One region of the Micromonospora sp. NPDC047762 genome, then DNA from elsewhere that is predicted to be linked to it. Evidence: riboswitches for the same ligand, from Rfam matches in the RefSeq annotation. Region 1 holds a riboswitch; each other region holds the start of a gene.

Evidence for each region. A riboswitch is a leader RNA that binds a small molecule or an ion and turns the genes downstream of it on or off. The one in region 1 is predicted to bind cyclic di-AMP.
Region 2: another riboswitch for cyclic di-AMP. It lies ahead of ACGF3C_RS01660 (hypothetical protein); the one in region 1 lies ahead of ACGF3C_RS15935 (coiled-coil domain-containing protein).
Region 3: another riboswitch for cyclic di-AMP. It lies ahead of ACGF3C_RS04145 (NlpC/P60 family protein); the one in region 1 lies ahead of ACGF3C_RS15935 (coiled-coil domain-containing protein).
Region 4: another riboswitch for cyclic di-AMP. It lies ahead of ACGF3C_RS12320 (C39 family peptidase); the one in region 1 lies ahead of ACGF3C_RS15935 (coiled-coil domain-containing protein).

What each region holds. Positions count from the first base shown of each region.
Region 1 is NZ_JBIDCQ010000004.1:419,250-426,541, forward strand. It holds gene ACGF3C_RS15925 (HelD family protein) at 1-994, shown strand, start outside; gene ACGF3C_RS15930 (cation diffusion facilitator family transporter) at 1,101-2,018, shown strand; cyclic di-AMP (ydaO/yuaA leader) riboswitch at 2,137-2,268, shown strand; gene ACGF3C_RS15935 (coiled-coil domain-containing protein) at 2,274-3,338, shown strand; gene ACGF3C_RS15940 (hypothetical protein) at 3,478-3,978, shown strand; gene ACGF3C_RS15945 (SRPBCC family protein) at 4,141-4,611, opposite strand; gene ACGF3C_RS15950 (PfkB family carbohydrate kinase) at 4,803-5,780, shown strand; gene surE (5'/3'-nucleotidase SurE) at 5,777-6,604, shown strand; gene ACGF3C_RS15960 (STAS domain-containing protein) at 6,623-6,985, opposite strand.
Region 2 is NZ_JBIDCQ010000001.1:340,899-348,190, forward strand. It holds gene ACGF3C_RS01635 (hypothetical protein) at 1-729, opposite strand, end outside; gene ACGF3C_RS01640 (heavy-metal-associated domain-containing protein) at 743-952, opposite strand; gene ACGF3C_RS01645 (metal-sensitive transcriptional regulator) at 1,047-1,343, shown strand; gene ACGF3C_RS01650 (heavy metal translocating P-type ATPase) at 1,350-3,419, opposite strand; gene ACGF3C_RS01655 (YibE/F family protein) at 3,731-5,101, shown strand; cyclic di-AMP (ydaO/yuaA leader) riboswitch at 5,268-5,398, shown strand; gene ACGF3C_RS01660 (hypothetical protein) at 5,403-6,422, shown strand; gene ACGF3C_RS01665 (carbonic anhydrase) at 6,479-7,198, opposite strand.
Region 3 is NZ_JBIDCQ010000001.1:837,464-844,755, reverse strand. It holds gene ACGF3C_RS04150 (N-acetylmuramoyl-L-alanine amidase) at 1-1,961, opposite strand, end outside; cyclic di-AMP (ydaO/yuaA leader) riboswitch at 2,197-2,332, shown strand; gene ACGF3C_RS04145 (NlpC/P60 family protein) at 2,346-3,386, shown strand; gene dcd (dCTP deaminase) at 3,447-4,025, opposite strand; gene ACGF3C_RS04135 (pyridoxamine 5'-phosphate oxidase family protein) at 4,123-4,680, shown strand; tRNA gene ACGF3C_RS04130 (tRNA-Gly) at 4,950-5,023, shown strand; gene ACGF3C_RS04125 (2'-5' RNA ligase family protein) at 5,194-5,802, opposite strand; gene ACGF3C_RS04120 (LD-carboxypeptidase) at 5,997-6,935, opposite strand; gene ACGF3C_RS04115 (2-dehydropantoate 2-reductase N-terminal domain-containing protein) at 7,130-7,292, opposite strand, start outside.
Region 4 is NZ_JBIDCQ010000003.1:318,324-325,615, reverse strand. It holds gene ACGF3C_RS12335 (bifunctional cytidylyltransferase/SDR family oxidoreductase) at 1-226, shown strand, start outside; gene ACGF3C_RS12330 (CDP-glycerol glycerophosphotransferase family protein) at 260-1,930, shown strand; gene ACGF3C_RS12325 (alpha/beta fold hydrolase) at 1,935-2,681, opposite strand; gene ACGF3C_RS12320 (C39 family peptidase) at 2,805-3,653, opposite strand; cyclic di-AMP (ydaO/yuaA leader) riboswitch at 3,885-4,025, opposite strand; gene ACGF3C_RS12315 (hypothetical protein) at 4,310-5,080, opposite strand; gene ACGF3C_RS12310 (hypothetical protein) at 5,214-5,696, opposite strand; gene ACGF3C_RS12305 (acyltransferase) at 5,790-7,025, opposite strand.

The DNA.
Region 1 (7,292 bases):
CGCCGAGCGATCGGAGTTCCGGGAGTTCCTCAAGGCGTGGTGGCCTCGGCTGCACCCCCGGCATGTGCTCGGCTGGCTGGCGCAGCCGGACCGGCTGCGCCGGTACGCCGGGGGGATCCTCTCCTCGGCGGAGATCCGGCTGCTCAACGCCGCGTACCGGAACCTGGACTCGGCCGGGCTGACCATCGCCGACGTGGCACTGCTGGACGAGCTGGACGCGCTGCTCGGCAAGCCCGCGCAGCCGGCCCGCGCGCGACGCGACCCGTTCCACCTCGCCGGCGGCGTCCGTGAGCTGAGCACCCTCGGTGAACGGCAACGGGCCGCCCGCGCGGCGGCCCGGGAGCGCCCCGAGGACTACCGGGACTACGCGCACGTGGTGGTGGACGAGGCACAGGACGTCTCGCCGATGCAGTGGCGGATGATCGGTCGACGCGGCCGACTGGCCTCCTGGACCGTGGTGGGCGACCCCGCGCAGACCGCGTGGACCGGCGATCCGGAGGAGCTGACCCGGGCCCGCGACCAGGCGCTGGGCCGGCGTAAGCGACACGACTTCACGCTCACCACCAACTACCGCAACTCGGCGGAGATCTTCGCGGTGGCGGCGGCGGAGATCCGGCGGCTCTACCCGGACCTGCCGCTGCCGACCGCCGTCCGCTCCACCGGGGTCGAGCCGGTGGAGCTGGTGGTGCCCGCGACGGGCTTGGAGACCGCGACCGTGGAGGCCGCCGCCGGCCTGCTGGCCGAGGTGGAGGGCACGGTCGGGGTGATCACGCCGGTCCCCCGCCGGGACGAGGTCGCCGGTTGGCTGGGCGCGCTCGGCGCGCCCAGGTTGCAGGTGGTGACCAGCCTGGAGGCCAAGGGCATGGAGTACGACGGGGTGGTGCTGGTCGCCCCGAGCGAGATCCGGGCGGATCCGGGCGCCGGGGTGCGCACTCTGTACGTGGCGCTCTCCCGGGCCACCCAGCGTCTCACCACCATCGACCCGACCGGCTGACGTGTGCGGACTGCCGCAGGCGGCACGCCCTGCCCGTACACTTGCACACATAGCGATGTGAGCATACATTTGACCGGGTCCCGACCAGCGGCGGAAGGTGGTTCTCGTGGGCGCAGGTCATGACCACCACCATGGGTCCGTCGCCAATGCCGCACACCAGCACCGAGGTCGGCTCTGGGCGGCCTTCGGGTTGCTCGCCACCCTGATGGTGGTCGAAGCGGTGGTCGCACTGCACACCAGCTCGCTCGCCCTGCTCTCCGACGCCGGGCACATGTTCACCGACGTGCTCGGCATCGGGATGGCGCTCGCCGCCATCACGGCGACCCGGCGGGCCACCGGCGACCCGCAGCGCACCTTCGGGCTCTACCGGCTCGAGGTGCTCGCCGCGCTGGCCAACGCCGTCCTGCTCTCCGGCGTCGCGATCTACGTGGTGGTCGAGGCGATCCGCCGCTTCGGTGACCCGCATGAGGTCATCGCCGGCCCGATGCTCGCGGTGGCCGTGCTCGGCCTGCTCGCGAACATCGCCGCATTCGCGCTGCTGCGCGCCGGAGCCCGGGAGAGCATCAACCTCCAGGGCGCCTACCTGGAGGTGCTCGGTGACCTGCTCGGCTCGGTCGGCGTCATCGGCGCGGCGCTGCTCATCACCGTCACCGACTGGTGGTGGGCCGACCCTCTGGTCGCGGTCGCCATCGGCGTGTTCATCCTGCCGCGCACCTGGCGGCTGGCCCGCGCCGCCATCCGCATCCTGGTGCAGGCCGCCCCGGAGCACCTCCAGGTGACCGCCGTGCACGACCGGCTCGCCGCCGTCCCCGGTGTCGTCGAGGTGCACGACCTGCACGTCTGGACGCTCACCTCGGGCATGGAGGTGGCCTCCGCCCACCTGACCATGGCACCGGGCGCGGAGGTCGGCGCGGTGCTCACCGCGGCACGTACGGCCCTGCACGACGACTTCCGCATCGAACACGCGACCTTGCAGATCGAGCCCGGCGCCGCTTCTGGAGCCTGCGGCTCCATCGAATGGTGACCGGTTCGTCGATTTCCGTGGTGACGCACGCACCGTCCGTCACATCGGCTGCAGCGGCCCCACCCGCACCGGTAGGCTCGGTCCCGGCCGTCACCAGGCGGCGCCCTCCCGGCGCCGGTGGCGGTCGCCGCCTAATCGCCCACCTGGGCGAACCGGGGAACCATGTTCCTGGGGTGTATCCGCGTCAGCGGTAGGGATCTTCCGTCCCGAACCCGTCAGCTAACCCGGTCGGCGGCTGACGGAAGGACATGCGCAGTGGCACCAGCACGACCACCCGCCGCCCGACTGGCGGCCCTGATCGTCGCGATGTTCGCCCTCGGCGTCGCGCTTCCGGCCGGCACCGCCTCGGCCGCACCCCCGACCGGCCTGCGGGCCGCCGCACCCGACTCCGACGAGGAGGGCGGCACCCCGGCGTTGCGGGCCCAGCTTGAGGCGGCCAGCAAGGGCTACCTGGACGCGAAGCGCGCCCTGGACACCTCAGTGCAACGGCAGAAGCAGCTCGGCACCCAGTTGAAGACCATCGAGGTCGAGATCGACCAGCGCAACGGCAAGGTCGGCGAGATCGCCGAGGTCGCCTACCGCACCGGCCGGCTCGGTGCGGTGTCGGCGCTGCTCAACAGCAACACCCCGGAAGGCTTCATGGACCGGGCGGCCGCGCTGGACGCGGTGGCGGCCAACGAGGACCGGGTGCTGCGCGACCTGCTGGACACCAAGGACAAGGCCAACCGCACCCGCGTCGCCCTGGACGGCGAGATCAACGAACAGCGCAAGCAGGTCGCGGTGATGGCCAAGCGCAAGGAGCAGGCCGAACGGGCCCTGACCGTGGCCACCACGCCCAAGCCGCAGACCACTGCCGACGCCGGCTCCAACCGGGGCACCTCCAGCGCCAACGCGAAGGCCGCACCGCGCAACTCCGACGGCTCCTGGCCCTCCGAGTCGTGCAGCGTCAACGACCCCACGCCGGCCAACGGCTGCATCACCCCGCGCACCCTGCACGCGCTCAACCAGGCCAAGGCCGCGGGATTCACCCGGTACGTCTCGTGCCACCGCCCCAGCGGCTCGGGTGAACACCCGAAGGGCCGGGCCTGCGACTTCGCGGCGCAGAAGAACGGCTTCGGCGGCAACGCCACCGGCGGCGACAAGACGTACGGCAGCAACCTGGCCGCGTACTTCATCCGCAACGCGGACCGGCTCGCCGTGCTCTACGTGATCTGGTACAGGCAGATCTGGCTGCCCAGCAGCGGGTGGAAGTCGTACAGCGGGGCGCAAGGCACCCCGTCGACCGACCACACCAACCACGTACACCTGTCGGTCTACTGACCCACGCGTCGTGATGCCTGTGAGCCACTGATGCTCACAGGCATCACGTGCGTCCGGGGCCGGGCTACGTCACCGGGCGTACCCCTGATGTCGTCGCTCGTCGGACGACCCGGCCGCGGCCGGCGGGCAGCATCGCGGTATGCCTCGGATCCGACCCACCACCCGCAAGGCGCTGCTCACCCTGCACCTCGTCACCTCGCTCGGCTGGCTCGGCGCCGACCTGGTGCTGCTCACCCTCGGCGTCGCCGTGCAGCGGGGCGCCGACCCGGCGGTGGTCTATCCGGTCACGGCCCTGGTCGGCACGGTGCTGTTCGCGCCGCTGAGCGTCCTGGTCTGGCTGATCGGAGTCGCCAGCTCGCTGCTCACCCCATGGGGCCTGCTGCGCCACCGCTGGGTGCTGGTCAAGCTCGTGCTCACCACGGTGATGGTCGGGCTGGTGCTGTTCCTGCTCACCCCGAATCTGCGTCACGCCGGAGCGGTCGGCGCCGCCCTGCCCGCCCGCGATCGCGCTGACCTGGTCATCGCGCCGGCGGTGTCGACCAGCCTGATGGTCATCGCGACAGTGCTCTCCACCTACAAGCCGTGGGGCCGACGTCCCACCACCCGCCCGACCCGCAACAGCACGCCAACCCCGATCTAACGCCCCCACACCCCGCCCTGCCCGCCCTGCCCGCCCTACGCGCCCGCGATCTTGCACTTGCTGCGCCGACATATGGCTTCATCCCACTGATATCGACAGCCGAAAGTGCAAGATCGGCGCGCCGAGGGGCGCCGCACGGGGTCGGCCACGGGGCGGGGTGGGTCAGGGGTTGGGGGGCGGGGTGTTGGTGGTGCGGTCTAGGGCGGCGCCCAGCCGGGTGGCCAGGGCGAGGTGAGCGGCCTGGGCCTGGCGGAACGCGTAGCGGAACAGGGGCCTCGGCGCGGTCAGGGTGATCTCGACGTCGACGCGGGTCAGGCCGTCCGGCTCGGCGCGTAGTCGAGTGTGGTTTCGCACCGTGGTGGCCGGCCACTGGCGGGCCACCATGACGATCTCGTCGGCCTCGCTGATCAGCACGTCCGCGTGGTAGGTGGTCCGGAAGCGCAGCGGACCGGCCGCCAACCGGTCGTTGATCGTGTAGCTCGCATGGGCGCCGGGCCGGGGCGGTACCCGGCGAACCCGCACGATCAGCGGATGCAGCTCGCCCTGCCGGGTCAGGTCGCTGAGCAACGCTGCCGCCTCGGCGGGTGAGCACCGGGCCTGGACGGTGTAGCTGAAGGTATCGCTGCTGAGCACACCGTCTCCCGCCGTCGTCTGGTCGCCCGATCGTCCCGTACCTATGTCTGGCTGGCAACGCCCCACTGACCCTCAGCGCCGCGCCGGACCGGGCTGATGCGACGACCTGCCACCACCTGCGCCATTAAGGTCGGTTAGTACGAAATATCCCGAAGGTGCCGGAGGGCGGCCAGCATGAACGGCGACGACCGATGAGTGGGCACGTGATGGTCTTCGCGCCCACCCCACAGCTGACGGTGATGGTGGACCAGCCCAACGACCACCCCGAGCTGCACCTGCACCCCGGCGGGCAGGGCGTCTGGCAGGCCCGGATGGTGCTCTCCCTCGGAGTCCACGTGGTGCTCTGCGCCGCCCTCGGCGGTGAGATCGGCCAGGTGCTGGAGCCACTGCTGGTCAGCGAGGGTGTGGACCTCAAGGTGGTGGTCCGTGACTCCGGCAGCGGCGGGTACGTGCACGATCGCCGCGACGGCTCCCGGCAGGAGATCGCCGACGTGCCCGGACAGCCGCTGAGCCGGCACGAGATCGACGAGCTGTACAACCTCGCCCTCGGCGAGGGCCTGCGGGCCTCGGTGAGCATCCTCAGTGGGCCGAACGAACCGTGGCTCGTACCGGCCGACCTGTACCGACGCTTCGCCGCCGACCTCGGCGCGAACGGTGCTCGGGTGGTGGTCGACCTCTCCGGCGATCACCTCGCTTCGGTGCTGGAGAGCGGGGTGTTCTTCCTCAAGGTCAGTCACGAGGAGTTGATCCGCGACGGCCGCGCCCGCAGCGACGACACCGAGGAGCTGACCCGGGCCATGTACGAGTTGCACGCGGGCGGCGCCGAGACCGTGGTGGTGAGCCGCGCCGACCAGCCGGCGTTGGCGCTCATCGACGGGGAGCTGTTCCAGGTCGAGATGCCCCGGCTGGAGGCCGCCGACCCACGCGGCGCGGGCGACTCGATGACGGCCGGAGTGGCCGCCGTCGTGGCCAGGGGCGGCGACATTCGGACCGCCATTCGCACCGGCGCCGCCGCTGGCGCCCTGAACGTGACCCGGCACGGCCTGGGCACCGGGCGGCTGGACTCGATCACCGGCCTGGTGGACCGGGTCCGGCTGGTGCCGGCGGACAGCCGTCAACAGGAGCGGACCACCCCGGACGAGTTGGCCGGCCGGGTGGTCGAGCGATGACCCTGCGGGTGTTGATCACCAACGACGACGGGGTCGCCGCGCCGGGCATCCAGGCGCTGGCCTGGGCAGCCAGGCAGCGGGGCCTGGACGTCGTCGTGGCCGCACCGATGGAGGAGGCGAGCGGCACCAGTGCCGCGATGAGCGCCGTGGAGCGCGACGGACGGGTCGTCGTGAACGACCATCCGCTGCCGGACCTGGCGGGGGTGCCGACGTACGGGGTCGCCGGGTCCCCTGGCTTCATCACGCTGATCGCCCTGCACGGGGCGTTCGGACCACCGCCGTCGGTGGTGCTCTCCGGCGTCAACCGGGGCGCCAACGCCGGCCGGGCGGTGCTGCACTCCGGGACCGTGGGCGCCGCGTTCACCGCCGCCAGCAACGGCTGCCGGGCGATGGCGGTCTCCCTGGACGTGCTCTCCGTGGGCGAGGCGACGGCCGCGAGCGGTGGCGCCGCAGTGGATGCCGCAGCCCGGATACGCGACGCCGAGCGGCACTGGGGCACCGCCGCGCGGGTCGCCCTGGACCTGCTCCCCCGCCTGACCTCCGCGCCCATGGAGAGCGTGCTCAACGTGAACACCCCGGACCTGCCGCACGGGCAGTTGCGTGGGGTGCGGCGCGGCACCCTGGCCAGCTTCGGCCAGGTGCAGATGACGGTGGCCGAATCCGGCCACGGGTTCGTCCGTACCTCGCTGGAGGAGCCGGGGCAGGCCGCACAGCCGGGCACGGACGTGGCGTTGCTGGCCGCCGGGTACGCGTCGGTGACGGCCATCCGAGCGGTCACCGAGGCGACCGACATCGACCTGACCGGTCTGGACGAGCAACCCTGACGGGGAGACCCGGCGCGCTCAGGCGCCGGGCAGCACCTCGGGGGTGGCAGCGCCGGCGAAGTAGGGCTCCGGGGCACCGAAGAGGCCGAGCAGGCCGGTCACCCAGAGCTGCCGGTGCACGAACCGGCTCGGCTGGGTCACCACCAGCTTGACGTCGCTGACCTCGGCCGTCTGGAAGCCGGCGACCATGGCGCTGATGCCGACCGAGTCGATGAAGGTGACCAACCTCATGTTGAGTTCGATGCGCAGCGGGCGGCCCTTGGCCAGCACCTCTGCGATCGCTTCGCGCACCTCGTACGCTGTGTCGACGTCGATCTCACCCCGCGGGGCGATCTCCACGACACCACCGGACAGAACCGACTTCACGATCGACAGGCTCACGCGAGCACCTCCACCCGCCCGTCCCCCGGGCGCCTCATCAGTACGCGGGCCGCGACCGAGAGTATTCCTCTGACGGCCTCGGTCGCCACCCCTCGGGATGAGCAATTCACGGATCCGGGCCCACAAAGCCACCCATATCCGTACTTTTCAGTATCTGATTACTCAAGACTTTTCGTTATCTGACCATCGGCGATCAGTCGGGACCGGCCCGCCGCCGAACCAGGGTAGCGGTCCGGAACCGGCGCGCCCGACATGCGGCCCATGACGTACGCCCGCCCCGTGTGCCGTCGGCGTGTCGCCCACCGTC
Region 2 (7,292 bases), on a different contig from region 1:
GCCGGGTGCCCCGTCCGGGTGCACGTGCAGGTAGGCCAGATCACCCTGACGCAGTGCCACCAGGTGCCCGTACGCGCCCAGGTAGGGCTCCAGGTCGGTGACCGGCTGCCCGTCCCGGCTGACGGTCAGGGTCAGCGACGACGTCCGACCGGGCTGCGGCGCACCGGTCAGGGTGACCGTGTAGCCGTCGACCGTGGTGCTGGCCGTCGGGGCGGGCAACGGCCGTTCGGTCAGCTCGCCGGGGACTGTCACGTCCACGCCCAGGGTCAACGGCTCACCCCCGGTCGGGGTGAAATCCGCGAACGCCCGCCACTGCCCGGGGCCGGCCAGCGGGGTGTCGACCCGCCAGGTGCCGTCCGCGGCCAGCTCGGGGTGGACGTGGCGGAAGCCGGAGAGGTCCCGACGGGCGACGATCAGGTGCATCTGCTTGTCGTGCGCCACGTCGTACCGGGTGACCGGGCGGCCGTCCGGGCCGGCGATCCGGAAGGCGAACTCGTCGGCCGGGGCGTCGACCGGTTCGAGGGTGTAGCCACGTTCGGAGACGAGCAACCCGCCGGGCAGCCGATCGCCCGTCCCGCCCCGCTCGTCCGCCGTCGGGGTGGTGGCGGCATCGTCGTGCCGGCTCTCGGCGACCGGGGCGGGGTCGACGACCCGGCCGATCCCGTAGGCGGCGCCGAACACCGCCGCCAGGCCGACGGCGAACCCGGCCAGTTTCGTCACGGTACGCACGCCGGCCCGCCGATCACGCGTCGACGAGGTCGTAACCGGCCTCGTCGACGGCGGCCCGGACGGCGGCGGTGTCCAGCGGCTGGTCGCTGCTGACGGTGACCCGGCCGGCGGCGAGGTCGACCTGGACGTCACGCACACCCGCGATGGCGCCGACCTCGGCGCTCACCGCGCTGACGCAGTGCCCGCAGGTCATGCCCTGCACCTGGTACGTCGTGTCGACCATTGGATCGTCTCCTTCGTGGTACCGGTACCCGGTGGGGGTATCTCAACAGAACCGACCGTACCATACCCCCTGGGGGTACGCTATCCTGGTCGGTATGACCGCACCCACCCCGATCCGCGGATACACCGCCAGCAAGGACCAGCTGCTCGCGCGGCTCCGCCGCGTCGAGGGGCAGGTCCGGGGCATCGAGAAGATGGTCGACGACGACCGCTACTGCATCGACGTGCTCACCCAGATCTCCGCCATCCAGGCCGCCCTCGACAAGGTGGCCCTCGGGCTGCTCGACGGGCACGCCCGGCACTGCATGCACGAGGGCGCCGCCGAGGGTCGGGCCGACGAGATGGCCACCGAGATGATGGCGGCGGTCGGCCGGCTCATGAAGCGCGGCTGACCGCGCTCAGTCCGGCGCGGGATCGAGACGGACCCGGCGCAGCAACTGAGCGTTGAGCGCCACCACGATCGTCGACGCCGACATCAGCACCGCGGCCACCGCCGGGCTCAACGCCACGCCCGCCCAGGCCAGCACCCCGGCGGCCAGCGGCAGCGCCACCACGTTGTAGCCGGCCGCCCAGGCCAGGTTCTGTCGCATCTTCCGGTACGACGCCCGGGACAGCCGGACCACGGCCCCCACCCCGCGCGGGTCCGAGGATGCCAGCACCACCCCGGCGGACTCGATGGCCACATCGGTGCCCGCGCCGATCGCGATGCCCACGTCCGCCCGGGCCAGTGCCGGCGCGTCGTTCACCCCGTCACCGACCATCGCCACCACCAACCCCCGCCGCTGGAGCTCGGCCACCCGATCGTCCTTCTCCGACGGCAGCACCTCGGCGAAGACCTCGTCGACGCCGGGCCGGAAGCCGAGGTCGGCGGCGACCGCCTCGGCCACCGGCCGGGCGTCACCGGTGATCATGGCGATGTTTCGGACACCCTCGGCACGCAACTCGGCGACAGCGCGCCGGGCCTCCGGACGCACCTCGTCGGTCAACGCGAACGCACCGAGCACGGCGTCGGGCAGCCGCACCAGGTGCAACACCGCGGCACCCCGCGCCGACCACCGCCCGGTCGCGGCCTCCAGCTCCGCCGGGAGCGAAAGGCCCAGCTCGCGCAGCAGCGCCGGCCCGCCCACCGCGTACTCCGTACCGTCGATTGTCGCCTTCACACCGCGGCCCGGCAGCGACCGGAACCCGGCTGCCCGGGCCGGGCCGCCACGGCCGGCCGCCGCCACTATCGCCCGGGCCAACGGATGTTCGCTCTCCGACTCGACGCCGGCCGCGATCCGCAGCACCTCGCTCCGCTCGACGCCGGACGCCGTCGCCAGGTCGGTCACCCCGTGCTCGCCCCGGGTCAGCGTGCCGGTCTTGTCGAAGAGCACCGCGCCGACGGTCCGCATCCGCTCCAGGGCCAACCGGTCCTTGACCAGAATCCCGGACCGTGCGGCGAGCGCGGTGGAGAGCGCGACGACCAGCGGGATGGCGAGACCCAGCGCGTGCGGGCAGGCGATCACCAGGACGGTGACCGCACGGACCACCGCCTCGTCGGGCTGACCGAGCGCGGTCCAGACCAGCACGGTCAGCACGGCGGTGCCGGTGGCCAGGTAGAACAGCGCGGCGGCGAACCGGTCGGCCAACAGTTGGGCCCGTCCACCGGAAGCCTGGGCCTGCGCGACCATCCGCTGGATGCCGGCGAGGGCGGTCTGCTCACCCAACGCCTCGACGCGCACCCGGATCGCCGAGTCGGTGGCGACGGTGCCGGCCACCACCCGGTCGCCAGTCGACCGGGCGACCGGCCGCGACTCCCCGGTGATCATCGACTCGTCCAGCTCGGTGCCGCCCTCGACGACACGGCCGTCCGCCGGCACCCGACCGCCCGGCCGGACCAGCACCACGTCGCCGATCCGCAGACCGGTCACCGGCACGGCCTCGACCCGCCCGTCCGCCGCCACCCGTTCGGCCTCGTCCGGCAACAGCGCGGCCAGCGCCGCCAGCGCTCCCCGGGCCTGTCCGATGGCTTTCATCTCCTGCCAGTGCCCGAGCAGCATGATGGTGACCAGCGCGGCCAACTCCCACCAGAAGTCCAGGTCGAAGACGCCGACGCTGGTCGCCAGGGACGCGGCGTACGCGACGGTGATCGCCATCGCGACCAGCAGCATCATCCCGGGCACCCGGTCCCGGACCTCCCGGACCGCACCGACCAGGAACGGCCAACCGCCCCACCAGAACACCACCGAGCCGAGCACCGGGCCCACCCAGCCCCGACCGGGGACGACGTCCCCGGTCAGGCCCAGCCGGCCCGACACGAGATGACTCGTCAGCACCACCGGGACGGTCAACACCAGGCAGACCCAGAACCGGCGGCGGAACATCGCCGGATCGTGTCCGGCGTGCTTGTCGTGCCCGGAATGCTTGTCGTGCGGCACGGGTTCGGCGCGTCGCGGTCGGTCGGGGTGGGGCGGTGACGGAGCGGGCATGGCTCCAACATGCCGCCCCGGAGACCGCCGCGCGAGCGGTTCGGCCGCCCGACACTCCGCCACGACCTGCAACCCCCGGAGGGGCTGGCTAGCATCTCCCACGATGGCCCTCCGAATGCCGCTGCACAGTCGGGCACCGGCGCCGCCACGTCGTGGCGGTGCCCCCGGCCGACCGGGCCGAGCACTGACCGTCCGTGATCAAGCGGTCGTCAGGCAGCGATCCGCCCCGCCGTCCGCCGCGTTTCCACCGCAACGGTGAACCGCCCGGCCCGCTGACCCGTATTCCGCACCGGATCGTTGGGAGTCTCACCTTGGCCGCCGACCACACTCACCCCGCTCCGTCCGCCCCGCCTCGGGTGCGACGGATCCTCGTCGTGACTGTGGTACCCCTCTTCGTCGCCACCGTGCTGGCCGCGGTGCTGCTCTGGCCGCGCGGCGGGTCGCCGCAGACCGATGGTGGTGCAGACGTGCCGCGCTACCCCGGCACTGTCACCCGGGTGGTGAGCGAGCCGTGCCCGCCGGCGCCGTCGGTCCCCGAGGGCACACCGAGGGTCGGCGATGGGCGGTGCGGCACCGTCGACGTGCGGGTGGACGATGGGCCGACCGCCGGCCAGCAGGTACGGACTCCGGTGCCCGACGGGCCCGGCGCACCCCGGGTCGAGGTCGGCGACGAGGTCGTCCTGGTCGAACTGGCCGATCCGATCGATCCCACCGTCAGCAACTGGAACATCGCCGAGCATCAACGCGGCACCCCGATGGTGTGGCTGGCGGTGGTCTTCGCGGCCGCGATCGTCGCGTTCGGTCGGTGGCGGGGTCTGGCAGCGCTCGCCGGGCTGGCCGCCAGCTTCGCCATCCTGCTCACCTTCGTGCTGCCGGGCATCAGCGCGGGCAGGTCACCGCTGCTGGTGGCGGTGGTCGGCGCGGCCCTGATCATGTTCGTGGTGCTCTATCTGACCCACGGGGTCACCGCACAGACGTCGGTCGCGGTGCTCGGCACCCTGGGCAGCCTGGTGCTGACCGGCGTGCTCGCCACGATCGCCACGGCCGCGACCCACCTCACCGGCTTCGGCAGCGAGGACGCCACCACCCTGTCGATGTTCCAGGGCGACGTGGACCTGCACGGTCTGCTGCTCGCCGGCATCATCATCGGTTCGCTCGGGGTGCTCGACGACGTGACGGTCACCCAGGCGGCCACCGTCACCGAACTGGCGAACGCCAACCCCGGGCTGACCCGGTTGCAGCTGTACCGTGCCGCCACCCGGGTCGGCCGCGCGCACATCGCCTCCACTGTCAACACCATCGTGCTGGCGTACGCGGGCGCGTCACTGCCCCTGCTGCTCCTGCTCACCGCCGACTCGCGGCCGATCGGGCAGATCCTCACGAGTGAGTTCCTCGCGCAGGAGATCGTCCGCAGCGCGGTCGCCACCCTCGGCCTGATCGCCGCCGTGCCGCTGACCACCGGGCTGGCCGCTGTGGTGACCGCGGCCGGGGGTACCGATGCCACGGCTCCCTCCGACGCTCCCGCGCCCCGGCCCCAGCCGGACCGCAGCGAGGCACTGGCCGCACTCAGCTCACCGCGAACGGCCGGCTCCGACGAGCCGGACCGGACGCGGACCGCACCCCCATCCGAGGCCACCGACCGGTGGCCGGAGTCGAACAGGAGCACGGATACGGCATGGTGACACTCCTCAGCGTGACCAGATCGGGCATCCACCCTGAGAACCGCGTCACTGGTCACTCAACGCTATGGCGAAATGACGCTTTTGGTCGGCATCCAGGCATAGCTCAGCCGGTCGACTCTCGGGTAACCTCGCTGCCGGTTACCGATGAAGGCGCGAAGCGGCGCCTGCGGTGCCACCGCCCAATCGCCAACCGGCGAGCCGGGGACCCAGGTACCTGGGGTGAATCCGCGTCAGCGGTAGGGGCCACTTCCGCCCCGAACCCGTCAGCTAACCCGGTCGGCGGTCGACGGAAGGGAACATTGTGACGGCACCCCTACGCCGCTGGTTGACACCCGTGGTGGCCGTGATCGCCGCACTGACCGTGTTCGCCGGGCCGTTCCCGGCGCACGCCGCCCCGACGAACCCCACACCGTCCGGGCACGAGGAGGACGGCGAGCCCAAGCTGCTCAACGACGTCATCGAGCAGGCCAACCGTGACTATTCCGCCGCGAAGTCCAAGCTGGACAAGTCCAAGAAGCGGCAGAGCGAGTTGGCGGCGGAGGTCAACCGCGCCAAGGCCGAACTGGACGCGTTGGCCCCGCAGGTCGGGCAGATCGCCGCCCAGGCGTACCGGACCGGCCGGATCGGCGCGGTCGCGATGCTGCTGGAGAGCGACGCGCCCGACTCGTTCGTCCAGCGCGCCGGGCTGCTCGACGAGATCAACATGGTCAACGAGAAGAAGCTCTCCGAGGTCAACGAGGTGAAGGCCCGCGCCGAGCAGGCCAAGCTGGCCCTCGACACCGAGGTACGCGAGCAGCAGAAGCAGACCGCCCTGATGGCGAAGCGCAAGAGCGAGGCCGACAAGGCGCTCTCCCTCGTCGGCGGCAAGGGTTTCACCGGCGGCCTGGTGGATGCCACCTCCAAGGTCGCGAAGATCGGCCCGGGTCGCACGGCCGACGGTGACTGGAAGCCCCAGTCGTGCAGCGAGAAAGACCCCACCACGTCCGGCTGCGTCACGCCGCGCACGCTGCACGCGTACAAGGAGGTCAAGGCGGCCGGCTTCAACCGGTTCGTCGGCTGCTACCGCCCCGGCGGGCCGTGGGAGCACCCGAAGGGCCGCGCCTGCGACTGGTCGCTACAGAAGAGCGGGTTCTCCCCGTGGCACAACAACGACACCCGGACGTACGGCAACAACGTCGCCGCGTTCCTCATCCGAAACGCCGACCGGCTCGGCATCTACTACGTGATCTGGAACCGGCAGATCTGGTTCCCGGCCACCGGCTGGAGTTCGTACAGCGGGCCGTCGAACCACACCGACCACGTTCACATGTCGCTGCTCTGACCCGCCCGATCCCCGTCGAGGGCCGTTCCGCGTGACGCGGAGCGGCCCTCGTCGCGTCAGACGGTGGCAGGCGCGGCCGGGTCGGTCGATTCGGCCGGGGTCGCGAAGCCGGCCGGCACGGCGGCCACCTGGCGTACCGCTCCGGCTGCCAGCCGGTAGGACACGCCCACCACCGCGCACCGCCCCCGCGCCACCTCGTCGGCCAGCACGGGCGACTGCCCGAGCAGCGTCTCGACGGTCTGTGCGATGTGGATGTCGACGATGCCGTCGATGTCGTCCACGCCCTCGTCCGCGGCCCGGCGCAGGCTGGGCAGCACGGCGTCGACCACGGCGCGCAGATGGCCACTCGGCGCGGTGCCGGTCGCGGCGGACTCCCGGGCGGCCTGCACCGCACCGCAGGAGTCGTGACCGAGCACCACCACCAGCGGGGTGCCGAGCACTGTCACCGCGTACTCGACGCTGCCGAGCACCTCGGGGCCGGCGGTGTGCCCGGCGGTGCGAACCACGAACAGGTCGCCCAGGCCCCGGTCGAAGATGATCTCGGCAGCCAGCCGCGAGTCGGAGCAGCCGACGATCACCGCGAACGGGTGTTGCCCGTCGGCCACCGCGGCCCGGTGCCCGGCATCCTGGTTGGGGTGGCGTGGGGCACCATCGACGAAGCGCCGGTTGCCGGCGACCAGTTCGGCGTACGCCCGGGTCGGCTCACTGAGCGCGGTGGCCCCGTCGGTGGTCCGCTGCGGACCCGGCTGACCGCCGGAGCTCCCGGTATGACTCATCCCGCACCTCGTCTCGACGCATCTGACCTGGTCAAACCGGCTCTCCGCCGGCCGGGCGGCGGGCGCTGGCTCGTGCTCCACCGTCACACGCACC
Region 3 (7,292 bases), on a different contig from region 1:
GAGGGTAAGAGCTGCACGTCGGCGAGGTCGACGTACATGATCCGGTGGCCGAACTGGATCTGCGCGTACCGATTCTTGCCGCGAATGACCGTCCAGTCGCCGGGTGAGGAGCCGTCGAACGTGCTGGCCCGGTAGTACTCGCCGGCCAGCACCGCGCCGACGGCGTACCGCTGCCCGGCGGCCAGCGTGTACTGGAGCGGGGAGATCGCCTGGTAGGGCACCCCGTCCGGGTACGCGGACTGCTCCGGGTACGCCCGTCCGTAGACCGGAACGGTGGCTCTTCCGGGCTTCGGCGTCGCCACGACTCCGACGGTCCAACTGGCGGTCGGCGCGGACGCTGGGTTGTGGAACCAGGCCCGCTGCCCGAGGTACCAGATCGCCGTCCAGTCGCCCTGCCGGCCGGCCAGCGCGTACGTCTGCCCGGCGGACGCCCGGGCCCCGTGGTCCGAAACGGCCATCGTGTTCGGGCTGCCGTCCGGGCGGAGCGCGATGTCGTTGACCAGCGGCGCGTCAGTGGACGGCGCGCTGCGCAGCACCACCGACGAGGAGCCGCGCGGAGCGCAGGGCACGCCCACCGTGACGCAGTCGGTGAACGCCGGCTGGTTGGTGGTGTAGTCCGGGTCGATCCGGACCAGCCCGGTGGCCGGGGTGCCGGTGTCCAGTCGGGGGGCGTGCAGCAGGTCGAAGTAGTGCGTCCAGTCCCAGTAGGGGCCCGGATCCCAGTGCATCCCCCGCACTGTCGAGGGGATGGTGCCGGGCACGTTGTCGTGGCCGATGATGTGCTGGCGGTCCAGCGGGATGCCCAGCCGCAGCGCCAGGTGCCGAACGAGCTTCGCCGAGGTCCGGTACATCGCCTCGGTGTACCAGGTGCCCTGCGCCGCGAAGCCCTCGTGTTCCAACCCGATCGACTTCGCGTTGACGTACCAGTTGCCGGCGTGCCAGCCGACATCCTTCGTCTTCACGTGCTGGGCGATGTGCCCGTCGACCGAGCGGAGCGAGTAGTGCCAGCTCACGTAGGTCGGGTCCTGGACGAGTTGCAGGGTGGTGGCCCAACTCGCCTCGGTGTCGTGGATGACGATGTACTCGATCTTCTGCCGCGCGGGCCGGTCGGAGAGGTCGTGGTTGCCGTAGTCCCCCTCGCCGAACGCCTCGTAGGGCGCCGGGATCCACTCGCAGGAGATGGTGCGGGGGCACTCCACCCCGTCCGGGCGGGCCAGCCGGCGCAGGCCCAGCCGGTCCAGCCAGGAACGTTCGGGCCGCACCGTCCGGGCCGGCAGGGTGATCCGTTGGCCGTCGTCGGTCACCCGGGCTTCGCCCGCGCCGATGGTGGTGAAGACCTCGTCGGCGAAGGCCGCCGCGGCGTCGGCGCTGTCCGCGCCCGAGTAGCGGGCCACAGCGCCGTACCAGGCCGCCGGGTCGGTGTCCGCGCCGACCGGCGCGCCCAGATCCCTCTGGTACGCGGCCAGCAGCGCGGCCCCACCCCGGATGTTGAGGCCCGCGTCGGTACGCAGTGCCTCGGGGGCGGCGCCGGTCAGCGCGGCGGCGGCGTCGACGGTCTGCAACGCGGCGGTGGACGGGGCGGGCGCCTCAACCGGTCGGGGCGCGGGCACCCGGGCCGGCCGGGAGCCGTCGCCGCGCGGGTCCTCGGCGCCGGCGTCGTGGTGAGCGCGTCCGGGTAGGGCGGCCACGTGCCGCACGTCGGTCAGGTGCATCGGGCCGTAGCCGCCACTGGTGCTCGGTGTGCCGGCGTTGGTGTCCCAACGGGACTCCAGGTAGGAGACGCCGAGCAGCACGACGGCCGGTACGCCGTACTCGGTGGCCGCGTCGGCGTACTGCTGTTGGCGGTCGGTGGTGGGCGCGGCGGCGGCCGGGCCGGCGGAGAGTGGCACCGTTGTCGCGGCGGCGACCACGGTGGCGGCGAGCAGTGCGCGCCAGCCGGTCGACAGGGTTGGATGGTGCATCGAACCCCCTAGATTCTCGCGGAGTGAGGTCAGGTCACCATCGCGCCGTCCGGGAGCTCGCGTCAATACCTTTCCATCTATCGAAGTGTACGGAAAGAATTCTTCACACACGGTCGGTGACCTCGTCCAATCCGTACGGAGTGTCACGGCCGCACGGGTTGCGGATCGGTAACGGGCGTCTCTACTCTGGTCATTTGTCGGCCCGACAGCAGCTCCGCCCACCCCGGGCGGTAACGGACCGACACCGCCGAGTCGTTTCCGAGCGAACCGGGGACCCAGGTCCCTCGGGGTGAATCCGCAGCCACTGCGGTAGGGCGCCGACTTCCCGCCCGAACCCGTCAGCTAACCCGGTAGGCGGTCAGGAAGAAGGAGTACGGAACCCCGGTGGCACTCCATGCCCCGCGGCCGTCGTCCGAGCGGTCGGCATCAGCCGGCCCGGCGTCGATCGTGCCGCGCCCACGCTGGTCCCGCTTCACCACCGCACTCGCCGCGCTGGCCGGCGTCGCCGTCGTTCTGACCGGCAGCGCCACGGCGGCCCACGCCGACCCCTCCGTCGCCGAGATCGAGCGCCAGATCGACGCCGACTGGAACAAGCTCGAACCGATCATCGAACGGCACAACGCCACCCGCATCGACCTCGCCGCGAAGCGCAAGCAGGCAGACGCCCTGGCCGCCCGGATCACTCCGCTCGAGCGCCAGGTCGACGCCGCGATGGACAAGGTCAGCGCCCTTGCCGTACGCGCCTACATGGGTGAGAACGTCTCGACCGTCAACGCGATGCTGGGCAGCCGGTCGCCCAGCGAGGTGGTCGGCCAGCTCGAAATGCTCGACCGCTTCGCGCACGACCAGCAGAAGGACGTACGCCAGGTGGCCGACCTGCGCGACCAACTGGCCGCGCAGAAGGCGCCACTGGACGAGATGGTGGCCCAGCTGACCCGCACGGAAGCTCAGCTGGCGGCGAAGAAGAAGCAGATCAACGACGAGATCGACCGCCTGCAGAAGCTGCGCCTGAAGGTGTACGGCAGCGGCGGCGGCGGTCCGCTGCGCCCGGCGCCCTGCCCGGGTAGCTACCCCGGCGGTGCCGCGGGCACCGCGGTCAAGTTCGCCTGCGCGCAGATCGGCAAGCCCTACGTCTGGGGTGCCGAGGGTCCGAACTCGTACGACTGCTCCGGGCTGATGCTGGCCGCCTGGGCGAAGGCTGGCGTGTCGCTGCCGCACAACGCCGCCGCGCAGAGCCGGGTCACCAAGAACGTCAGCAAGGGTGACCTGCGCCCCGGCGACCTGGTCTTCTACTACAGCGACATCCACCACGTCGGCATGTACGTCGGCGGCGGCTGGGTGGTGCACGCCTCGCAGGCCGGTCAACCGGTCAAGATGAAGAAGGTCGACGACGGCCCGATCCACAGCTATGGCCGTCCAGGCTGACCCAGTGTGACCGAAGGGCCCGTCGCGATCTCCTCGCGGCGGGCCCTCGTCGTTCTGGTCCTAACGGGTGGGCCAGGTGCGCCAGTGCTGCCAGGCGCGGCTGGGTGTCGGCCCCCGCTGGCCCTGGTAGCGCGAGCCGTAGACCACCGAGCCGTACGGGTGCTCGGCCGGCGAGGAGAGCCGGAAGATGCAGAGCTGCCCGATCTTCATGCCCGGCCACAGGGTGATCGGCAGGTTCGCCACGTTCGAGAGTTCCAGCGTCACGTGACCGGAGAAGCCCGGGTCGATGAAACCGGCGGTGGAGTGCGTGAGCAGCCCGAGCCGGCCCAGGGAGCTCTTGCCCTCCAGCCGGCCGGCGAGCTGGTCACCCAGGGAGATGACCTCCAGCGTCGAGGCGAGCACGAACTCCCCCGGGTGCAGCACGAACGGCTCGCCGTCGGGGACCTCGACCGCCGAGGTCAGGTCGTCCTGCTGCATGGCCGGATCGATGTGGGTGTAGAGGTGGTTGTTGAAGACCCGGAACAGCCGGTCGAGTCGGACGTCGATGCTGGAGGGTTGGACCAGGGTGGGCTCGAACGGCTCCAAGCCCAGCGTGCCGGCCTTGATCTCGGAGACCAGGTCACGGTCGGAGAGCAGCATCGGACCACCATAGCCGCGTTGCCAAAAGTGGCCGGATTCGGTGCTGGACCAGCGCGTCGAGGTCGCTGCTCGTACATTTGTTCGATAGAATGCCCACATGGCTTCCTGGTCCGAATTCGCCGCCGACGAGCCCCGACTCGCCGACGGGATCCGCGTTCTCCTTCAGCAGTACGGGCCGGGCTTCGGCTATCTGGCCACGGTCCGTGCCGACGGTGGGCCCCGCGTCCATCCGGTCTCCCCGGTCATCACCGCCGAGGGGCTGTTCTGCTTCATCATCGACTCGCCCAAGCGCCGCGACCTCGAACGTGACGGCCGTTACGCGCTGCACTCGTTCCCTGCGGAGGAGAGCGACGACGAGGCGTACGTGGCAGGTCACGCCCGCCCGGTGACCGATCCGATCCGGGTGGCGCAGCTGGCGCAGAGCGCCCGGGCCGAGCCGCAGGTCGACTGGCGGCTCTTCGAGTTCACCGTCGACGTGGCCATGCTCACCCGCCGCGAGCAGCACATCGCGGGCATTCCGGGTCTCGGGCCGAGCCGGCCGGCCGTTCGGGTCTGGCTCGACCCAAACGCCCAGTCGGCGGTGGCAGCGCCCCTCGCCGTCCCGCAGACGCGCCCGACCCTCCTCAGCCGTGACGTGCAGTGCACGGCCGCCTGACCACACGACCGGAAGATCATCGGTGCCGGCTCCGTCGTGACGGAGCCGGCACCGATGCGTACGCCCGCCACGCCCGGCGAGCCGCCACTCCCGCATGATCCACTCGACTTCAGCGAAACCGCGGTATCCCGGCGCTCCGGATGCCCCGACTTCCAGGAAACCGAGTCGATCACCCCGGCCGACCCGAGCGGCACGGTCCGCGGACACCTGCGGTCACCGGGGGTGCCTGGGTGCACGGGCTCGATGACTCGGGTACAGTGGTGCCGCTTGCGGGTGTAGTTCAATGGCAGAACATCAGCTTCCCAAGCTGACAGTGCGGGTTCGATTCCCGTCACCCGCTCCACGATGAAGGCCCAGGTCAGGACATGTTCCCGACCTGGGCCTTCATCCATTCCAATCGCTTCTTGCGCTTGCCGTGGGTGGTTGCACGTCAGGAGCGGCACCCGACAACGGATGTACCGCCCTGCCCCGCGCGCCTTCTGCTGATTCACAGTCAGTACGTCGGTCACCTGGTTAGCTGACGTGACGGTCGCCCGTCACCCGCTCCCCGATCGAGGCCCTGGCCGCTGTGACTGCCGTGCCAGCCGGCGCAGGTGGTGTGGTGCCAAGCGGGAACTCGAAGACGGTGCGCCAAGGGCTGATGTCCGGTGTTCCGGCGATGAGCCTGACTCTGTCGATGGCCGCGTTGATCGGCAGGTACGTGGAGATGGTTTCTGCGGCGTGGTTCAGCGTGGGCTTGGCGGCGTCGTGACCGATGGTCAGGTGCGGCACCACATCGCTGTGCGCCCCGGCATAGGGGGGCGCCTCGGGAAACTGCTGCCACACGGCCGAGGTGAGCTCCCGGAACGGGCGAGCTGGCTGCGGAGCAAGCCAGACGACCGTGTCACCGAACCAGCCGACGTCCGTCAGTGCGACGTCGAACCGAGGGATCCCGGCAATGGTCTCGCGCAGTACGGCCAAGACCTGCTCATCGAGCTGCTGCGGGGGCAGGAACGGGTAGAGGACGGTCACGTGCGCTGGCACCCCCCATCCGGCGGCCCGGTCGAGCGATGCCCGGAAGGGGCCCACCGCCTCCTCGGCCTCGGGTATCGGCACGATGAGCGCCGTCTGTGTCGGTTCCATCCCCACAGCTTTCCGCCACGGTCGGTGCCGGTCCACTGGATTCACCACCCGCCAGGAGGCCCGCACCCCCCAGAGGTCGGGCAGTAGGAGGCGTGGTGGGTAAGCGCCCGTTCTCAGTCTCGGGACCGCATTCGGGCAGCGAGGAAGGACGGCCGCTCGGTGAGGCGGGCGTAGGCCACGTTGCCGGACGGCCTCTACCGGTAGTCGGCGAAGATGCGACGTTCCACGCCATCGACGGTTACCGGGCCACCATGCGGAAGAATCCATTGTGGCTTGGTGTGGCCGAACGGCACCCCGAGGCAGACGACCGCCTCGGGGTTGTAGCGGGTCACCACGTCGACGACCGTGTCGCGCTGCTGCTCGCGAAGTCGCGCCCGATCTGCGGCCGGGGGTCGACGGGTGTGGTCGGAGACCGGCGGACGGGCGACCAGGACGGCGTCGACGGCGCTGAGGAGACCGCGTTCACCCAGTGATCGGACGATCCAGCCGACCTCGCGGGCGGGGAGAAGCTCCTCCGAGGTTTCGATGATCAGCACCCCGCCGTTCAGGACCTCCGGGGGGAACGGGAAGCGTCCCGCCGTCAGGATCCACTGGATGACCTCCAGGCAGCCACCCCAGGTGCGGCCGGTGACCGCTCGGGCCGGCCCGTGCCAGCTCCACGGCTCCGTCGATTCGCGCTCTCCGAACGACTTCAACGCCTGCGGATCTGCCCAGTCGACGCCGATGTCCTCGGACTCACCCGGGTCGGTGATCTCCAGACGTTCCCCGGTGAGCAACGCCGCTCGCAGCGACCGGACGTGGACGTCGTCGACGGCAGGCCCGGGGCCGAGGTGCACCTGGGAGGACCCGCCGTAGAAGCTGGCGATGCCGAGTCCCCAGAGCCAGTGGTGCAGGTTGGTGTTGTCGCTGGTGCCGAGGAACGGCTTCGGGTCGGCACGGGCCAGGTCGGCGTCCAGGTGAGGAATGACGGTGATCTGGTCCTCACCGCCGATGACGGCGAGAATGCCGCGTACCCGGGGGTCCGCGAAGGCGGCGTTGATGTCCGCCGCACGCGCTGCCGCGGTCGCACCCACCTGGCGGGTGGTGGGGTATTCGACAGGTACGAGGCCGGTCAGGTCGGCAAGCCGTCGCATGGCCTGCTCGTGGATCACCGGAAAGGCACCGGCGGCGGCGAAGGACGGTGAGAGGACCGCGAGGTGGTCCCCGGGACGCGCCTTTCGGGGACGAACAAGCTCATGCTCCATGTCGAGATCCAACAGGTGCGTCGGTCCGTACGCGACTCATTTCGGCCCATGCCTGAGGCGTTTCAGCACCAGCGCGTGGATGCCTAGGCCGCTCTCTCGGCAGCGAAGTAGGGCTCGGCCGCCTCCAGTCGGGGCACCTCAACGCCCAGCCTGCGCGCCTCCGCCAGGGTGTCGCGGCAGACCGCGCGCAGCTCCTCGGGGTTGGCGTGGGCTTCCATCACCAGGCGCATCGGCGGGAAGTGCCTG
Region 4 (7,292 bases), on a different contig from region 1:
CACCGCCACCCCGATGCGGACGCGGGCCTTCGGCGAGGAGCCGGAGCACACCCTGCTCGCCGCTGAGGCCGTCGCCCAGTCGTCGCTGGACGTGCTGATCTCCGACCTGACCGGTCAGGTGATCGACGTACGCCGGGCACCCGGTGACGGGCCCACGCCGAGCGTGCCGGCACAGTCCGGGCCGGGTCGGGTCGAGGCACCGGCCGGCGCGACGTCCGCCAACTGACGCCGACGGCTGCGGAACCACGAACGGAGCGACATGCGCGGCGACCTGGTCCGAAAGCTGGCCGCCCGGTGCCTGACCACCGGGTTGGCCGTGCTGGCCTTCGTCGTGCTGGCTTTGACCGGCGCGACCGGCTGGGGGCTGGCGTTGGCAGTCGCCGCGCTGGCCGCCTCGGCCGCCGAGCAGCGGATCCGGCCCGGCGCCGACCTGGTGGCGGAGACCGCGTTGATCGCCGCGGCGATCCTGGTCGGTTACTCCCGGCGGCTGGACGACGGGCTCGACCTCGCGCTGGTCGCCACCGGGCTGGTCCTGCTGGGTCTGGTGCTGCTGGTGGGGCCGCTGCGCACCGCCGGCGGTCTGGAGATCCGGACGGCCAACCTGCCGGTTCGCGCCTGGACGCCGCTGATCGCCGACCGGCTCGGCACGGCCCTGCTCGGGCTGCTCGCCGCCCTGGCGCTCGCCGCCGCGCTCGCCCTGCCGGCCGGTGTGGCCCTGACCGCCAGCCTGCTGGTCGGGGCGGGCGCCGGTGCGGTCGCGCTGGACCTGGCCCGGCGACGGTTCCGGCCACGCGCAGGTGGCGGGTCGGTGGCCGCCGCGCTGCGCCGGCACCAGCCGGAGTTCCTGCTCTACTTCTCCGCGCCTCCCGGCTCGGAATACCAGGTCACCATGTGGCTGCCGTACCTGGAACGGATCGGCCGACCGTTCCTGGTCGTGCTGCGTGAGCCGGAGTTCCTGGCCCCGATCGCGGCGGCCACCGACGCGCCGGTGGTCTACTGCCCCACCCTGGCGGCGATGGACCAGGCGTTGGTGCCGAGCCTACGGGCGGCCTTCTACGTCAACCACGGTGCGAAGAACAGCCACTGCGTCCGCTTCACCCAGCTCACCCACATCCAGCTGCACCACGGCGACAGCGACAAGGCGCCGAGCGCCAACCCGGTGTCGGGGATCTTCGACCGGATCTTCGTGGCCGGGCAGGCGGCGATCGACAGGTACGCCCGCGCCGGAGTGCAGATCCCGGCCGACAAGTTCGTCGTGGTGGGTCGTCCACAGGTCGAGTCGATCGAGGTGCGCCCGGAGCCCGCACGAGGGTTGGCGCACCCGACGGTGCTCTACACGCCGACCTGGACCGGGCACCACGCCGACGCCGACTACTGCTCGCTACCGGTGGCCGAAGGCCTGCTGCGCCGACTGTTGGAACGCGGCGCGACGGTGATCCTGCGAGCCCACCCGTACACCACGCAGAACCCGGCCTCGGCCCGGCAACTGGGCCGCCTGACCGAACTGCTCGTCGCCGACCGGGCCCGCACCGGCCGCCAGCACATGGTCGGCGCGGCGGCTCGGGAGCTGAGCCTGACCGAGTGCGTCAACTCCGCCGACGCGCTGGTCTCCGACGTGTCCGGAGTGATCTCGGACTTCCTCTACTCCGGCAAGCCGTACGCGGTCACCGACATGGGCGACGAGGGCGACCGGTTCGTGGAGCGGTTCCCGCTGGCCGGGTCGGGTTACGTGCTGCGTCGGGACATGTCCAACGTGGACGAGGTGCTGACCGCCCTGCTGGACACCGACCCGCTGGCCGAGGCCCGCTGGGCCACCCGCCGCCGCTACCTGGGTGACTTCCCGGCCGAGTCGTACGCCGAGGCGTTCCTGGCCGCCGCCCGCCGGGAGCTGGCGCCGGCCGAGGCGCTCACCGCGACCGCACCGGCATAGCCGCTCAGCGGTACGGGTCCAGCAGCGCCAGCACCGCCGCCGGGTCCTCCACGTGCGCGTTGTGTCCGAGACCGGGCAGCGTGGCGACCGGTACGCCGTACTCCTTGAGCTGTTCGTCGGTGACCATCGGGTCGTTCTCCCCGCGCGCCAGCACCACCGGCACGTCGGTCGCCGCCAGCAGCACGGCCAGATCGGGCTCGCCGACGGCGAAGGCGGCCGGGTCCATGGCGAGGCGCCACCGGCCGTCGACCTGGCGCAGCCCGGCTTCCACCACCGGGTGGTCCGGCGGGACCAGACCGGTGAGCCCGGCGACCCGCAGGTAGCGGCGAGCCGCCTCGGTGCGGGTGGCGAACCAGCTCACCGGTCGGACGGCGAGCTCGGCGGCGCGGGTCAGCTCGGCGGGTGACCAGAGTGCCTTGATGCCCAGCCCGACCACGGCGTCCACCGGCGTTCCGGCGTCGCGGGCGGCCAGCGCCAGGCCGACCACCCCACCCAGCGAATGCCCGAGCACGACCAGCCGGTCGTCGGGGACGAGGGCCCGCGCGATCTGCTGAGCGAAGCCCGCGAAGGAGTACGAGGGCAGCGGCGACGCCCAGCCGTGGCCGGCGAGGTCCGGTGCCAGCCACCGCCCGGGCCAGTGCTGCTCAAGGTACGGGGCCCAGGGCAACCACACGTCCCCGGTCGTTCCCATGCCGTGCAGCAGCAGCAGGACCGGCCCGCGGCCGGTGTGACCACCCGTTTCATCCACCACGGCCGCAGTCTCCCACGGTTCACGGTCGGGTACGAGGGCCGTCGATGGCGGGCCGGGCGGACAAACGCCGCGGGCGCCGGCCCCTTGTGGGAGACGGCGCCCGCGGCGGTCAGGGTGCCCGGGTCAGGCGGAGTAGCCCCGGCTGGTGATCCAGTTGGCCAGGTCGATCGTGGTGATCCAGTACGACGGGTCGGCCGGGTTCGCCGAGTCGGCGATCCGCACGGTGCGACCGTTGTCCTTGTAGCCCACCACGGCGATGTAGTGCCCACCGCCGTAGGAGTGCCACCCGCCGTTGGTGTCGACGGCGTCCCCGACGACGTTGGCCACCACGCCCCGGCCGTCGGTGACGGCCTTCACCACGTCGGCCTGGAGCCGGTCCATCTGGGCCGGGCTGGGCGCGCCGGGGAACATCCGGGTCCGGTACGGGGAGCCCTTCACCTCGGCGTTGAGCACCCGGGTGGTGTCCGCGGCCGAGTTGGTTCCCATCTCGGTGGTGCCCAGCTCGGCGCCGAGCTCCTCCTGGGTGCGGTCGATGCCGGCGGCGCTGAGCGCGTTCCGGGTGGCCGCCGGGCCGCAGTTGTAGTAGGTGTTCTGCGCCTCGTAGTCGTAGTCGAGCACCTTCGTCGCGGGGGGCTTCGGCGGCGTCGGCTTACGGGTGAGGTCGGGGTTGCTCTTGGCCTTGGCGGCGGGCGACGCGGCGCTGGTGGCCGGGGCGGCCGTGGTCGGCGCGGCGCTGGCCGAGGGGGACGCGTCCCGAGCCTCACTGCGGGAGGCGGCGACGTCGCTGCGCATCTCGGCGACGGTGGTCGCGGTGCGCTGGCCGGCCGGGGCGTCGTCGGCAGTGGTGAGCAGGGCGCCGGTGGTGGTGGCGATCGCGAGGGCTGCGGCGGAGGCGGCGACGATCTGGTACGGGCGCTCGGTGGCGAGGCGACGGAGCTGGCGCTGCAGGGTGTGCTTCACGGGGTCCTCCACGGATCGGGGGGAGAGCGGCACACCGGGGCCGGACCGGTATCCGGGCAGGCGCCAGCGCGCGGACCGTGGTCCGCGGGTGTGAACCGCTCAGGGGAACGCCCGGATCGGCCGGGCGGGAAAGGCGATGACCCGGGGGTCAGCTCACCGTCACGCGACGAATGAGCGGGTGCACCGCCGCGCCGTGGAGGCGAGGGAACAACCGAGGGGTGGAAAGGTGCTGCACGAGGATGGGACTCCTTCCGACACCGCCTACCGGGTTAGCTGACGGATTCGGGCGGGAAGACGCCCTACCGCGGGCCGTGGCTCGCGGATTCACCCCGGACTTACTGGTGGGTCCCCGGTTCGTTGATCACGATTAAGCGGGTCGATGCGGCGTCGCGTCTTGCGATCGGTTACCGCACCGGACGGGACGACACTACTGGCGTCTCAACGCCCTGCCAAGCCAGGTTCACCTGCGTAAACCCCAATTGGCGCCACAATTTCTGCGCGTAATGCCGATGATGTGACTCGATGGGACAACCAGTTACGGCGACGCCTACGGGCGACAACCGGACAGGCCGCAAAGAACGCGGCCACAATCGCGGGAACAATCCCGTCGATCGCGCCGGACGTCCGATTTTGCGATTGGGTGACCGGCCTCACATAACGGATTGGGCTCAACCCACCCGGGCCGGGCGCCACAGTGCCACGACGGCGGGACGCAACGCCCCGGCGACCGTGCGGCGGGCGGGGACCGGGGTCGGGCGGAGCCGGGCCGCCGCCGCGTACGCCTCCTCGGCGAGGGCACGGGCCGACTCGGCGGCCAACTCCGCGTCGCGCCAGGCGACCCGCTCACGATCGGCGGCCACCTGGTAGTCGGTCGACCGCGCATCCCGGATCACCCGGCTGATCAGCACCTCCTGCTCGACCGGGTGTCGCCGGGGATCCCAGCCGCGCCGGTGCCCGAACACGTCGCCGAGCTGCGCCATGGTCAGGTCGCCCCGCCAGTACGCCGCCATCGCCGCCCGGTGCAGATAACGTTCCCGGGCGGCGTACTCGGCGGGGGTGTGCGGGGTCTGCGGGGTGGGCAGTGCCCCCGCGCCAGCGAAGCGACGCGCGGCGGCGTCCGCCTCGTCGTACCCGATCCAGGCCTGCTCCAGCTGTTCCTGAGCGGCCAGCCAGGCGGCACGCCGCCGCTTGGCCGTGGTGGCCGCGCGGGCCGCGGCAACGGCCACCTCCTCGGCGTAGCGGCGCCTGTCGACGGCCTCGGCGGCGGCCAACTCCTGGGCAGTGGGCCCGGCCGGGACCGGGTCGCCAGTCGGCCGGGCCCGTTCGGGGCGGGCGGCCAGCACGGTGAGCAGGCCCAGCGTCAGCAGGAACAGCGTCGACCAGATGGCGGCGGCCCGCGGCACCTCGGTCACGAACTGGTAGAAGACGACGGTCTCCATGGTCGGCACCTCGGGGAGAGAGCAGTGCGATGGAAAGCCGCGCCGACCAGCGGGCCACGGCGGGCCACGGGTCGGCGGGTCAGGGAGCGGGTGGGTCGACAGGGCGCGGCGGCGGGACGGTCGTCCCGGTGGCTCAGCGCCCGGGTGGGGCCCGGGAAGCCCGACCGCTCGCACGGTCGGCGAGGAGCAGCCGGTCAGATTCGGCCGCGCTGGCCGGCGGCACGCCGGCCGCGATGGTGCCCTGATCGCCGGGGAGCGCCACCGGCGCGTCGACCGACCAGGTCGGGACCGACTCCTCGGTGGCTTTCGCCGGGGCCGGACGGGCTGCGCTGTGTGCCCCCGACCCGATGGCGTCGGCACCATCGTCGCCCTGCGCACGGCCGGCGTTGATGACGGTTGACCCCGTTGGCGCGGCGTGTCGGCAGGAGGCCGCCAGCGAACCGGCGACAGTGGTCGGCACCACGCTCGACGTGGGCCCCGTGCCGGGCGTCGACGTGGCGGCCGTGGCCGGGCCTGCGCCGAGCGCCAGGGCCGCGACGACGGCGAGGCTGGTCAGCACCCGAGTCGCCCAGCGCGCCACCCACCACAGCGGACAGGTGAACGCGACCGGAAGCACGTCCCCACGCTACGCCTCGCGCCGACCCGGGCGCATCGACCACGGGCGTGTCGGATCACGCCGCGCCGACCCCTTTGACCAGGGTGGACGCCGTCAGCGCAGGTCGACGTACGGTGATCGACCGCCGGCCTGACCGACCTCGCGGGCAGGTCCGTCGACCTCGCCGCGGGCGATGCTCGCGGGGTCTCGCGCGTCGTCGTCGCCGGCCGTGCGTTGTCGCGGGACGGGTGCTGGACGATCCGCGCGGCGCGGCGCGAGCCGGCGCATCATCGGGGTTTCGACGAAGCGGTGCAGCAACCCGGCGAGGATCAGGTTCGCCGCCAGGAAACCGAGCACCACGGCCGGGCCACGCCAGCCTCCGAAGCCGATCCCCCAGGTTCCGCTCCAACGCAGCACGCTCGTCATCACCAGCACGTGCACCAGGTAGAAGGCGAACGAGACCTCACCGAGCCAGACCAGCGGCCGGGACCGCCACGGCGAGCGCCGACCCCGCACGTCCGCGTCCGCGGCGGCGGTGATCACCAACAGGTACGCGACCGCGAGCAGCGTGGTCCACAGCTCGGCGCGGATCCACTGCGCGGCCACCACCCAGGTGACCAGGAAGATCCCGCTGGCCACTGTCAGTTTGGGACCGCGCCAGAGCCCCCGGCGCATCAACTCGGCCGCCACCGCGCCCAACCAGAACTCCAGCGACCGCACCGGCGGGAAGATCTGGGTGAACCACCAGCGGCTCACCTCCGGCACCAACTCCTGCGCCGGCCAGAGGGCGAGGATCAGCAGCGGCAGCGCGACGATCAGCGCCCAGAGCAGCTTCGGCCGGGCCCGGCGCAGCAGCGGCAGCGCCAGCGGCAGGCAGAGGTAGAAGAAGAACTCGCAGGACAGCGACCAGCTGACGGTGTTGATGCTGTAGAACCAGCCCGGGCGGGGGTCCCACGCCTGCAACAGCAGCAGGTTCTCCAACGCCGCCGCCGGCAGGACCGGGTCGGCGAACCACCAGGCGACCACCAGCGTCGCCACGAACAGCACCAGGTGGTTCGGGTAGATCTTGGCGATCCGTCGCCGCCAGAACGTACGCCGCGAGTCGCCCTCGCGGGCCGACCAGACCAGCACGAAACCGCTGAGGATGAAGAAGAACTGCACCCCGGAGAGACCGAGGGTGAACAGCGCGTCGATGACGGCCTTGTAGTCCGGCTCGGCGATGATCCGCATGGTGCCGGCGTGGAAGCCGAAGACCAGCAGAGCGGCGATCCACCGCAGCCCGGTCAGCGAGGGCAGCCGGGGCGGGGCCGGTGCGGGCCGGGCGGCCGACGTCGCGGCGACGCTCGTCATGCCGGGATCCCGGCGCTCGGCAGGGTCACCAGCACTGTCGTAGCCTCCTCGGCGCGGCGTCGGACGGCGCGACGGCGACGCCCACGACGACCCGGCAGGGCCGCACCGAGGCACCCTACCGGGTCACTCCCGGGTGAACCGGACGCATCCCACCCGCCCCACGAGGCCGCGCTCCCCGGGCCGGAAACCGCCCACCGGCTCGGCGTTAACCTCCCGCTGGGCGGGAGTTCAGAGAGTCCACCATCGGCGGCAACGTCAGGTTCCGGG